Regions from separate parts of the Cohnella cellulosilytica genome, predicted to be linked through region 4. Evidence: predicted binding sites of a transcription regulator. Region 4 holds the regulator's gene; each other region holds the start of a gene.
What was found. Region 4 encodes Rex, which represses fermentation and respiration genes when NADH is low (regulators of the CRP and FNR family bind a similar motif). Its sites were predicted from a motif close to TTGTGAAATATTTCACAA; they were not measured.
Positions count from the first base shown of each region.

Region 1: ACFFT4_RS26895 (hemerythrin domain-containing protein) is a predicted target of Rex. The motif match lies at 1,955-1,972, and genes of this name have one in related genera.
Region 2: ACFFT4_RS03965 (DoxX family membrane protein) is a predicted target of Rex. The motif match lies at 2,187-2,204, and genes of this name have one in related genera.
Region 3: nadA (quinolinate synthase NadA) is a predicted target of Rex. The motif match lies at 1,363-1,380, and genes of this name have one in related genera.

Region 1 is NZ_JBHMDN010000047.1:5,431-8,639, forward strand. Features, by position in the region: gene adhE (bifunctional acetaldehyde-CoA/alcohol dehydrogenase) at 1-788, opposite strand, end outside; gene ACFFT4_RS26890 (hemerythrin domain-containing protein) at 813-1,301, opposite strand; gene ACFFT4_RS26895 (hemerythrin domain-containing protein) at 1,377-1,898, opposite strand; gene ACFFT4_RS26900 (anti-sigma factor domain-containing protein) at 2,421-3,209, opposite strand, start outside.
Region 2 is NZ_JBHMDN010000007.1:200,484-203,692, forward strand. Features, by position in the region: gene ACFFT4_RS03955 (hypothetical protein) at 1-274, opposite strand, end outside; gene ACFFT4_RS03960 (HAD family hydrolase) at 574-1,248, opposite strand; gene ACFFT4_RS03965 (DoxX family membrane protein) at 1,463-2,005, opposite strand; gene ACFFT4_RS03970 (glycoside hydrolase family 43 protein) at 2,587-3,209, opposite strand, start outside.
Region 3 is NZ_JBHMDN010000006.1:182,747-185,955, forward strand. Features, by position in the region: gene ftsH (ATP-dependent zinc metalloprotease FtsH) at 1-1,193, shown strand, start outside; gene nadA (quinolinate synthase NadA) at 1,411-2,349, shown strand; gene nadB (L-aspartate oxidase) at 2,402-3,209, shown strand, end outside.
Region 4 is NZ_JBHMDN010000012.1:278,009-281,217, forward strand. Features, by position in the region: gene ACFFT4_RS09615 (cell wall elongation regulator TseB-like domain-containing protein) at 1-109, opposite strand, end outside; gene ACFFT4_RS09620 (amidohydrolase) at 106-1,410, opposite strand; gene ACFFT4_RS09625 (redox-sensing transcriptional repressor Rex) at 1,407-2,066, opposite strand; gene ACFFT4_RS09630 (ATP-dependent DNA helicase DinG, 3'-5' exoribonuclease type) at 2,063-3,209, opposite strand, start outside.

The DNA.
Region 1 (3,209 bases), on a different contig from region 4:
AGAATGACCGCCTGCTCCGAGGCGCAGATCATGCCGTTGTCGAACGTTTTGGATAAAATAAGATCGGTAATCGCCTGGTCCAGATCCGCCGTCCGCTCGATGAAGCACGGCACGTTGCCGGGACCGACGCCGAGCGCCGGCTTGCCGGTGCTGTACGCCGCCTTGACCATCGCCGAACCGCCGGTCGCGAGCACGAGCGCCACGTCCTTATGGTTCATCAGCTGCTGCGTCGCCTCGACGGAAGGCTGATCGATCCACTGGATGCAGTGCTCGGGCGCGCCCGCCGCCACCGCCGCCTCGAGCAGCGTTTTTGCCGCTTCGCGGCTCGATTTCTGCGCCGACGGGTGGAAGGCGAAGATGATCGGGTTGCGTGTCTTGGCCGCGATCAGCGCCTTGAACATCGTCGTGGACGTCGGATTCGTCACCGGCGTTATGCCGGCGATGACCCCGACCGGCTCGGCGACGACCCGGTAGTTCTCATAAGGATTGTCTTCGACGACGCCAACCGTCTTCTCGTTTTTGATGCTGTGATAGATGTATTCGGTGGCGAAAATGTTTTTCGTGATTTTGTCCTCGTATACGCCGCGTCCGGTTTCCTCCACCGCCATTTTCGCCAGCGGCATATGCTTATCCAGTCCGGCCAGCGCCATCTGCTGCACAATTCGGTTGACGTCGTCCTGATCCAGCCTCATGTATTCCTCGTGGGCCTGCCTCGCTCGGGCGGTCAGCAGATTGACCTCCTTCTGGGCGGCGACAAACGTTTCCTGAGCCTGCTCCTTGGCTGCCATGGGCATCGTTCCTCCTTCGCTTGGTTAAGATCCGATGTACTCGATTTCCTCCAATAAACGTTCGGCGGCCGGGACGACCGTCTCGTTCTCGACCCGAAAATGCTCAGCGACGATCATCAGCACCTGCAGCAGGCGCGACAAGCATTCCTCCGGGGACTCCCCGCTGCCGACGGCCGCCATGTACGCGTCGTAGAACTGGCAGGCGATGGCGTCCTCCTGCTCGAGCACCGCCGCCGGCCCCATTCTCCCTCCGCAGATGGCGGACTTGGCGATCGGATAGATGACCTGCTTTTCCTTGGACAAATGCGCCTTCCAATCCGTCATAAAAGCGACAAACTTCTCGTGCACGCCGCGGTGATGCGCTCCCCAGAACGGATAATCGAAGTTGCCGGGATTCCATCGCATCAGCCTGCACAGTTCGAGCAGCCTGTCGTAAAGCGCGTCGTGCTCTTCCTTCCACTGGTCGTACCTCATATACAGGTCGTACAGCGGGGAATTGACCGTGTGAGGCATCGAAAACACTCCTTTAACTCGTATTCGTCTTGCGGACGCCCGGGTTGTTCGGATCGTACAGCTCCCAACAGCTGGCTAGAACCCGTAAGCGTTGGACTTATCCGTCAAATCCAGCATGATCTCGTCCTCTTCCCGGAACCGATTGTTCAGCACCGCATAAGCCTGGATGAGATAGGAGGTCATTTTGCGCGCTTCCTCTTGTCCGATCGGATACTCGACTTTCTCCAGCGCGCGCAGGAACGTCCGTAAGTATTGATCCGCCAATTCGTATTCCTGCTCCATCAGCAGGAACAGATCGGGCTCTGCGCCGAGATAAGACGCCGCTTGCGGGTACAGCTCGGAATCCTCCCATTTGGTGTGGGCGCTCCAATGTCTCATGAACATTTTGACGCAATCGTGAAGTTGGCGAATTTCGCGATTCAGTCTTTTCTCTTCGGAATCGTTGCGAACAACGCAGGCTTGGTCGTAAATGCTTCTCAGTTCATCCTTCAGCGCTTCATGCTCTTGCCGCGCCCGGGCGACAGAGGATTCGAGCATCCGCTCGCGCATCTCTTCGGTAAGGGCGTCAGGGTCGATAGCGGCGTGCAGTTTTACCACGAGATCACTTCCCTTCGTCTTCTTGACCCCAGTATATACCGGTCCCTCTTATTCGCTTGTGAATTAAATCACATTGTAACAAACAATTCTTATCTAAAAGGCCAACGGACACAGGATTGCCGCAATTGGCGTAATTTGCGGGGCTATGGCGACAGATTGGTTCGCATGCGCAGCAGGCGTGGCGGCACTGTAGATTGAACCATGAGGGAATGGCGACGGATTAGCTCGTGTACAGCATGGGCGGCGGTGCTAGGGGCTGGATCACGAGGAGATTGTGGCGAATTAGCCTGTGGCACGGTACTATGGGCTGGATCACGGGGAAAATGTAGCGCATTAGCTCGTGGGACGGTACTATGAGCTGGATCACGAGGAGATTGTGGCGAATTAGCTTGTGGGACGGTACTATGGGCTGGATCATGAGGATTTCGCGCTATAAAAAAAGGATGCCCTCTTTCTGTAGAGGCTGCATCCTTAATGCCATTAACTATTTTCCGCCGCGTGTACGTCACCTTCTATACGTGCTCACTCTTCAACGCTCGCCAACCGAACATGAGCGCTGTCCGGCGTCGTCGGAAGCTCGCTGCCGCCTTTCGGCTCGATTGTGAAGCGCAAAGCGTCCGGCGCCGTCATCTCGCGAAAGTGCGAGTACAAATGTCCCTGTCCGCTGTGAAACTCCAGCAGGCCAAGGTTCGACAGGCGGCTGCTGCTGTCCGCCCACGCCTGCACGTCGCTGGCGTCGGATTCGAGCACGCCTTCCATCAGCACGAACAGCTCCTTCGTGTCGACATTGATCCACACCGTCAGGCTTCGCCGCGGCTTGATCGCAGAGGAAGCGACGGGCCATGCCGCAATATCCGTCGACGAGACGACGCGAGTGCCGGGAAGCTCCATCAAGCGCGCTCCCTCCGGCTCGTGCAGCCGTGCGTAATGCTGCGCGTCGAGCGCGGATGCGACTGCCGGCTCCTCTTGTGCCGACGGATACTTGAGCAGGCCGATCAGCGCTACCCCAAGCAGTAGGGCGCACGCGCAAGCCGCCGCCATTCTCCCCGGCCTGCGTTTCGCTCGGCGGATCAAAGCCAGCAAAGCCATCCGTCGGCGCAGCGAACGATACACGCGCGGAGCCGGCATCTTCGGGCCTCCGGCCGCCTCGACCGGCTTTTGCCGACCGCCATTCTCCCCCGCCGTTTCCCGAACGCCAGCCTTCTCCGACTTTTCCAAACTGCCGATAGTCTCCGCCGCCTCGCAAACGACAACAGCTTGCTCTGACGGCACGCCCAGCAGTTCCGCCCAAATCTTGCAGGCGCCCCGGCA
Region 2 (3,209 bases), on a different contig from region 4:
CGGCGCTAACCATCAACATAATGCCGGAAATGATGTGCAGGATCATGCCAACAAATGGGATCCATGCGACGAGAGATGTTACGATTCCTAAGATGGACCCGTATTTCACTTCGTTATTTCTCGACGAAAGAATTAACGTGATGATGTGCAAAACGAGCATAACGACAAGCGGAGTGTAATAGGTTCCGATAATAATCAAACCGCCCAGCACCGGAATTCCCAAAAAGATTTCAAAAGCTCCCGTTACCCATTTCATAACCTTCGAATTTGTCATGAAAATCCTCCATATCTGTTAGATGTTAGGATTAATATAACAAAAGTATTAGGCGAAATCTACTAATTTTTTTGCAGGTTTTTCCTTTCCTTTATCGGGCTTTGTCGATTCCGGGCCGAGTATGTCGTCTAACGGTCTCGGATCGTGCATATCGTCTACTCTTTTGTCGGCAGCGTTACGAACCAGGTCAATTCCAAGAGAGGGAAATGGAAACTGCCCGCCTAATGGCGGGCAGCGAGCAAGAAGGGACAGGTCCTTCGATCCGATTTGAGAACAGAAGTCCCGGGGCGGTTTTTCGTTTATTTCTGCACGATGCGGGCTTGCAGCTCCGCTTCGATTTCGGCGAACGTTTTCCGATCCAGACCGTCCACAAAAATATCGGCCTGTCCGAAATCCATCTGCGCCGTTACCGGGTTCGGGACGGCCAGTCCCCACAGTCCCGCGGCTTTGGCGGCGCGCAGTCCGTTCATCGAATCTTCGACGGCAAGCGCCTCCTCCGGCGCGACTCCCAGCGCTTCAGCGGCAAGGACGTACAGCTCCGGGTCCGGCTTGACCCGCTTCACGTCGTCGGAGGAGCGAATGACCTCGAAATAATCTCTAATTCCCTGCCTGCTAAGATGATCCTCTATCCATGCGCGGTCCGAGCTGGATGCCAGACCGATTTTCCACCCCAACCGACGCGCTTCCTCCAGCCTGTCCAGAACGCCGGGGCGAAGGGACGCGCTTTGCAGCCGCTCGACGTGTCTATTCCGAAACAGCTCCCGAAGCTCCGCCTTGTCCAACGTTTTCCCCGTTCTCTGCTCAAGATCGACATAGGGATCGAACCCTCCGTGCGTTCCGATGCAGACGGACCAGGCCTCCAAGGCAAGCTCCTGCCCATGCTCGGCATAGATGCTGCAGATCGCCTCGTAAGCGCCGGTTTCCGTATCCACCAACGTTCCGTCAAAATCGAACACGACCGCTTTTAATGCCACTTTCTCCCACGCTCCCAGCTCTCTATTTTAGTCATCGCTTCTATTGTACTTGAAGACGGGGCCTCATTTCCGAATCGTTTAAAATTCTCTCTGTGCCGATCCGTGGACTGCATCCGGAAAATCCAATAAGAAGCCAGGCTTCCAAGCCGGGGGCGCGGTCAAGAAAAAGAGCGGCGAGGAAATGCCTCGCCGCTCTTTCGTTGTTCGGTTTTATCTATTTGGCCAACGCTTCTTCGCCGGTTGTCGGGTTCTTCGGCTTGCGGTGGAAGAGGCGGTCGGTGCCTTTATGAAGCAGCGGGAGCACGTAACGGTCAAGTCCGAAGCGCCCTGCGTTCGTTCCGGCGACGACGACCAGCAGTCCCAGCAGCAGGAGCCAAGGGTTCGTGCTTACCGTTCCGGTGAACAGGAACATGAAGTTCATCAGGAGCCCGAAGAAGGCGGCGGTCAGCGTCAAGGTGCCAAGGATAAGTCCAAGTCCGACAAGGAATTCGCCCCATGGGATCATCACGTTGATGATCTTCACGTTAGGCAGTGCGAAGTGTTCCAGGAACGCCAGGTAAGTCGGGTAGACCGCTTCGCCCGTCGCTTTGTCGACGATCGGGTTGTTGATGGCGTTGTTCAGGAAACCTCCGGCGTCGAACGGCGTTGCTCCGGTCAGCTTGTGCCAGCCTGCGGTTAACCAGGCATATCCGACGACGAATCTGACGATCGTTACGATCAAGGCCGCTATGCGGTGTTCTCTCCAAAGTTTCATCATGACACTCACTCCTAATGTTGTTTTTGTTTTTGCGAAGCCTTTGCTTGAAATCCGCTTATCTGTCCGCCTGTATCCTCTTATTCGCCGATGTGCGAGATCGCTTGCCTGACATCGGGATCACCGTCCTCGTTTGCTGGTCTGTCTTTCATGTCTTTATTGTAAGGCCACTTGATCAAAGAGATTGTGATTATAATCACAAAGTTCGGCATGTTCATGAAACCGACACAAAGATCATCGGGCGCGATGGCTCTTCTATGTAAAAATTACGCGGGTAACGGATGGGCTTTTTCGGCCCGGCTCACGGCCAAACAGGGGCTGTCTCCTAAGTAAAGGCGTACAAGATTATCGGTGAAAAGAGAAGTGCATCTATCTCCTGGAGACTGCCTCATACGGTCCTGAAATCACCTTGTCACGGGTTTACCGTTCCCATTTCAGGATCGTATAGCAGCGGAAGGAGATAGATGCACGTTTAATCATCCATCGATAACCGTTCAGTACGACTTTGTTTCTTAGGAGACAGCCCCTAAAATAAGGCCTTGCCGCCAGAGTAGCCAGCCACCCGCCGAAGCGGCCCGAACTCCTTAGACGGTCATCACGACCGGATGAATCGTGCCGCCGCCAATCCGCATCCGATCGATGCACAGCCGGCGATGGCCCGGCTCGGTGTCGCCGATGATTCTGCGATGGTAGACGATCAGCCATTCGTCGTTCTCCGGCAGGTGCAGGTACCCGTGATGACCGGGTCCGTCCGCGATCGGCTCCTGCTTTTCCAGAATGGTGCCCTTGTTCTCGAAAGGACCGAACGGACTGTCGCTTACGCCGTAAGCGACGCAATAGGTGCCGTTCGTCCAGCCGCCCATGGACCACATGAAGTAATAAAGTCCGTCCTTCTTCAGCATGCACGGGCCTTCCACATACCCTTCGGGCGTGATGGAGCGGAAGATTTCATCGCTGTCGGCCGACAACGGGACGAAGCCGTTCATCTCGTCATTCATGCGCGCAACGTTGCAATGCCCCCATCCTCCGTAATACAGGTAGATCGTTCCGTCGTCGTCCTTGAAGAGATGCGGATCGATCGGCTGCGCCCGGTGAATGAAGCGACCCACCAACGGCTTCCCCAGATAACCTCTATACGGCCCTTCCGGGCGATCCGCGACCGCGATTTCCAGGCCGCCGATCTCATCGTCCGCTTGAATATCGTTCG
Region 3 (3,209 bases), on a different contig from region 4:
ACGCCGTCGGCCGTCAGCGGGGCGCAGGCCTCGGCGGCGGACACGACGAGCGCGAGCAGACGTTGAACCAACTGCTCGTCGAGATGGACGGCTTCGGCGCGAACGAGGGCATCATCATCGTAGCCGCGACCAACCGTCCCGACATTCTGGACCCGGCCTTGCTCCGTCCCGGCCGTTTCGACCGGCAGATTACGGTCGACCGCCCGGATGTGAAGGGCCGCGAAGCGGTGCTGAAGGTCCATGCCCGCAACAAGCCGCTTAGCAAAGACGTCAAGCTCGGCACGATCGCCAAGCGGACGACCGGATTTACCGGCGCCGATCTGGAGAACCTGCTGAACGAAGCGGCGCTGCTGGCCGCTCGCCGCAACAAGAAGGACATCGCGATGATCGAGGTCGACGAAGCGATCGACCGTGTCATCGTCGGCACCGAGAAGAAGAGCCGCGTCATCAGCGATCGCGAGAAGCGCATCGTCGCTTATCACGAGGCGGGCCATACGATCGCGGGCTTCTTCCTGGAGCATGCCGATACGGTGCACAAGGTGACGATCATTCCTCGCGGCAAAGCCGGCGGATACGTCATCATGCTGCCCAAGGAAGACCGGATGCTCGTTACGAAGCAGGAGCTGCTCGACAAGGTGACCGGTCTGCTCGCAGGACGCGCGGCCGAAGAAATCTTCATCGGAGAAATCGGCACCGGCGCATACAGCGACTTCAAGCAGGCGACGAGCATCGTTCGCGCGATGATCATGGAATACGGAATGAGCGACAAGCTCGGAACGATGCAGTTCGGCAATTCGCAAGGCCAGGTCTTCCTCGGCCGCGATATCGGCCACGAGCAGAATTATTCCGACAAGATCGCGTACGAGATCGATCAGGAGATGCAGAGCATCACCCGCGAATGCTACGATCGGGCGAAGAAGCTGCTCGCGGAGAAGAGCGCGGAAATGCACCTGATCGCGAAGACGCTGCTCGACGAAGAGACGCTTGATCTGGATCAGATCAAATCTCTGATCGAGAAGGGCGTCATCGGCAACGGAGAGAGCGGCTCGGGAATGGCGGAATCCCACGCGGAGCCTAACGTGGATACGATGGGCAACGTCAAGGTGCGGATTCAAACCCGCGAGGACGGAGACCCGTACCCGTCGGGCCTGGATTTGCGCAAGGGAGAAGGCGGCTCCGAGGAGCCGAAATAATGACAGAGCGAGACGGGATGCTCCGGGCTGCGGCAACGCGCGGAGGCATCCCGTTTTTTTGTGAAAAAACCTTTACAGATCAATTGACAGTCCTATCCCGCAAGTGTAAATTAAATGTTAATGAACGAAGTGCTCTTCGTCCACAATATAGACAACATTCCCGCCATGTTTGTGCATGGATTCACAAACATTTGGCAGTCAAGGGAGGAGAATTCGCATGGAGGCCCTGGCCTTGGAGCGTAAAGCCGAGCAGAACCGCGAACTGCGCGAACGGCTGATGCAGCTGAAGAAGGAACGCAACGCCATTATTCTCGCTCATTATTATCAGCGGGATGAAATACAAGAGGTCGCGGACTTCAGGGGAGATTCGTTCCTCCTCGCGCAGAAAGCCGCGTCCACGGACGCCGACGTTATCGTCTTCTGCGGCGTCCATTTTATGGGAGAGAGCGCCAAGATTCTGGCTCCGCACAAGACCGTGCTCGTACCGGACGAACGAGCGGGCTGCCCGATGGCCGACATGGTCAATCCGATCGGCTTGCGGGAGCTGAAAGCGAAGCACCCGAATGCGAAAGTGGTTACGTATATCAATTCCTCCGCGGACGTGAAAGCGGAGACCGACATCTGCTGTACGTCGGCGAACGCCGTGAAGGTCGTCAACTCCGTCGACGCGGAGGAGATCATCTGGTGCCCGGACAAGAACCTGGGCCATTACGTCTCCCAGCATACCGACAAGAAGATGATCATCTGGGAAGGCTACTGCAACACCCACGACATGCTGACGATCAAGGACGTCGAAGAGATGCGGGCGAAATATCCGAACGCGCAGTTCGTCGTACACCCGGAGTGTCGTCCGGAAGTGGTCGAGATGGCCGACTTCGTCGGCAGCACGACCGGCATTCTGAAGTATTGCCGCGAATCGAGCCATGACGAGTTCATCGTCGGCACGGAGGACGGCACGGGATATCAATTGCGGCTCGACAGCCCGAACAAGCAGTTTCATTTCGCTTCGAAGTTCCTGGTATGCCCGAACATGAAGGTCAACAACCTGAAGAAGGTCGTTAAGGCGTTGGAGACGATGCAGCCGGAAATTTATGTGCCGCAGGACGTTGCGGACAAAGCTCGTTTATCGCTGGAGCGCATGCTGCTGGTCAAGTAATCGGCCGGCCGCCTGCGCTACTCTATTGTCGGAGTGGGAGACGAATACCCTTATGATTCCACGATACGTTGTCGATTTTGATCTGCACAAGCTTCCTCGCATAGATACGGACGTCATCGTGATCGGGGCCGGCATTGCCGGCCTTTTTACGGCGCTCAAATCGAGCGAGACGCAGCGGGTGCTGATGATTACGAAGAAGTCGCTGTTCGACAGCAACACCCGTTACGCGCAAGGCGGCATCGCCGCCGTGATGTCGGATGACGATTCCCCCGAGTTTCTGGCCCAGGACACGTTGGTCGCCGGAGCCGGTCTATGCGAGACCGCGGCGGTGGACGTTCTCGTGCACGAAGGTCCCCAGGGCGTGCAGGAATTGATTCGCTATGGCACGATGTTCGACGAAGAGGACGGGCATTACGCCTTGACCAAGGAAGGGGCGCACAGCCAGCGGCGCATTCTGCACGCGAACGGGGACGCAACCGGATACGAGATCGTTCGGGCTCTGGCGGAGAGAGTGAAGAACGGCTCCGGCATCGAGCTGTGGGACGATCATTTCGTGCTGGACCTGCTTACGGAGGACGGCGAGTGCCGGGGCGCGCTTGTGCAGAAGCCCGACGGCTCGCGCGTCGCGGTGTTCGGCAAAGCGACGATTCTATGCACGGGCGGGACGGGACAGCTCTACCGCTATACGACGAATCCGGAGGTCGCGACCGGCGACGGCGTCGCCATGGCTTACCGGGCGGGCGCGGATATCCGCGATATGGAATTCAACCAGTTTCACCCGACCTCTCTCTGTTACCCCGGCGCGCCGAGATTTCTGATCTCGGAGGCGGTGCGAGGCGAAGGCGCTTACCTGCGAAACA
Region 4 (3,209 bases):
GCACGAACGAGACGGCGACGAACACGACGAATCCGGCGACAATGACAAGCCACCTGCCGGGAGTAAGGGAGGGAAGCACCCGCTTCCCTTCGCTCCGGCCCCTGTTCATGCCCGCAGCCTCCGGTAGCGGCTTTCCGCCTCGGCCATGATTTTCTCCTCGTCCAGCGTCGTCGGCCGGCCGTCGCGCAGCAGTTGTTTGCCGTCCACCCATACGTGAACGACATCGGAGCCTCTGGCCGAATAGACGAGATGGGATACGTAATCCGTACGCGGCACGAAGTGCGCCTGCGCGATATTAACGGCGATGAGATCCGCTTTGAAGCCGACTTTTAATTGCCCGACAACGCCCTCCAGCCCGATCGAGCGAGCTCCGTACAGCGTGGCCATCCGAAGCGCCTCTGTCGCCGGAACGGCGGTCGGATCGCCGCTTACGCCCTTGTGCAGCAGCGCCGCGGTCGTCATCTCCTGGAATAGGTCGAGGTTGTTGTTGCTCGCCGCGCCGTCCGTTCCGAGCGACACCGTGACGCCCGCCTTAAGCAAATCGGGCACGCGGGCTACGCCGCTCGCCAGCTTCAGGTTGCTGATCGGATTATGGGATACGGCCACTTTCCGCTCGGCCAGCAAAGCGATTTCCTCGTCGTTCAGATGAACCGCATGAGCGACCAGCGCCGGTCCGCCGAACACGCCGAGACGGTCCAGATGCTCGACCGGACGGCAGCCGTAATCGCGCACGTTCTGCTCGACCTCGGCAAGCGTCTCGGACATATGCGTATGCAGCGGCACATTCAGCTCGCGCGCCGCTTCCACAAACTTCAAAATAAAGTCGGGGGGACAGGTGTACGGAGCGTGCGGCGAAATCATCACGCGAATCCGGTCGTCCGCCTGGCCGTGCCATTCCCGCGCGAAGCGAATCGCGTCCTCCAGCTTCGCTTTCTGCTCCTCCTCCGAGCACAGGCCGATGACGCCCCTGGCCAGACTCGCTCTTAGCCCGGAGGCTTCCGTCATCTCGGCGACTCGCCGCGAATGATCGTACATGTCGACGAAGGTCGTCGTTCCGCTCTTGATCATTTCGACGGCAGCCAGCGCCGAGCCCCAGTAGACGTCGTCTCCGGTAAACTTCGCCTCGGTCGGCCACATATGGTTTTGCAGCCAATCCTGCAGCACCAGATCGTCGGCCATTCCGCGCAGCAGCGTCATCGCCGCATGGCCGTGCGTATTGACAAGGCCGGGCATGAACAATAGCCCTTTCCCGTCCACCGTCTCGGTCGCCCGGGCCGTCTCCTCCTGCGGCGCTTCCCCTTCGCCCATCGCGGCGATTTTTCCATTTTCTACAGCCAGCCAGCCTTGAAACTCCGGCAAATTCTCATCTATGGTTACAAACGTGCCCTGCTTGATCAACAGCCGCGTCATTGCTCCACGTCCCTTTCCGGCTCTTCCTCGTTTTGGTGATCCATGTAATAGGCCAAGCTGAGCAGCTCGGCGGTAAAATCGGCGTTATGGATGCGCACACCCGGAGCCGCCTTCAATACGACGGGCGCAAAATTGAGCAGCCCGCGGATGCCTGCCGCGACGAACCGGTCGGCGACGTTCTGCGCCTCGCCGGCGGGCACCGTAATGATCCCCACGGCAATATCGAGCTTGCGCACCGTCTCCGACAGCTCCTGCATCGGCTGGACCTTCAGATGATTGATCGAGGTTCCGGACTTGCTTACGTCCGCGTCGAACACGGCGACGATCTTCATATTGTCCTTGATATACATGTTGTAGTTGCACAGCGCACGTCCCAGGTTGCCCGTTCCGACCAGAGCGACGTTCATCGTCTTGTCCAGCTTCAAAATCTGGCGGATTTTCTCGATCAGGTAATCGACGTTGTAGCCGACCCCTTTGCGGCCGAATTCGCCGAAGTAAGCGAGATCCTTGCGGATCTGCGCCGGGTTCAGGTCCAGCTTCTCTCCGAGATCCTGCGAAGATACGGTTTGAATACCGCTGAGACTAAGTTCGTTTAAGTAGCGCAAATAAATCGGCAGCCTTCTGACGACGGCTTCGGATATTTTGATCGGCTTCATCGCATGTCCCCTCTCTCTTGCGCGGCGGCCGCGTTATTGTCGCCGTCGGCTTCCGGATTCAACCACGATTTGATTCTCGACGTCATGCCCGCCAGCGGCAGATGTTCCATTTTCGGTCCCGGCAGCGAGTATAGAAAATATTTTCCGTAATTCGTGTCGATGACTCTCGTATCGTACAGAATAACGATACCCTTGTCGTTGGCCGTTCTGACGAGACGGCCGAAGCCCTGCTTGAATTTGATGACCGCCTGCGGCAGCGACAGCTTCATGAACGGGTTCTGCTTCTCGGCCTGAAGCTTCTCGGACTTCGCCTCGGCCACCGGATGGTTGGGAGGCTGGAACGGCAACCGGACGATCGCCAGGCAGGTCAGCGCGTCTCCGGGCAGATCGATGCCTTCCCAGAAGCTGCTTGTCCCGAGCAGCACCGAAGCCGGCCGTTTCATGAATTGCTGGGTCAGCCGGCTTCTGCTGCCGTCGTCCACCCCTTGGCCGAGCACCTGAATTCCGACCGGCTCAAGACTGTCCTTGAGCGGGCCGTGAACGTGCCTCAGCATGCGGTAGGAGGTAAACAGGACGAGCATTCTGCCGCCTACCGTTATCGCGGCGTCCCGCAGCGAACCGATCAGCGCCTCGACGAACGCCGCTTCGCCGTCCCTGCCCTTGATCCCCGGAAAATCCCGCGGAATCAGCACGAGCGCCTGCTCGCGATAGCGGAACGGGGACGGCAGCATCGCCGTCTTGAGGCGGCCGCGCTGCTCCGCGTCTCCCAGGCCGAGCTGCTCGGTCACGTATTTGAACGACTTGTCGATCGTCAGAGTCGCCGAGGTCATGACGACGCTCGCCTTCTTGTCGAACATGCCTTCCTTAAGCAGCCCGCTGACGTCCGCAGGCGCCCCGTAGACGCTGACGGAACGGTTGCGGTACTGAGAGTGCCCCTCCGCCCAATAGACGAACTCGGGCCGCCCCAGCGTCACGAACGACTGCGTATCGGCGCGAATGTTGGACAGGTCCTTCAATACGCCTCCGAGGTCGGTCAACAGGCCCTGCACGGTCAACTCGTCCGTTTCCTCGCGGATTTCGACCGTCAGCTTCTCCAGGGGGCGAATCAGGTCCGACAGCAGCTGGATGACGTTGTTGCCGTCC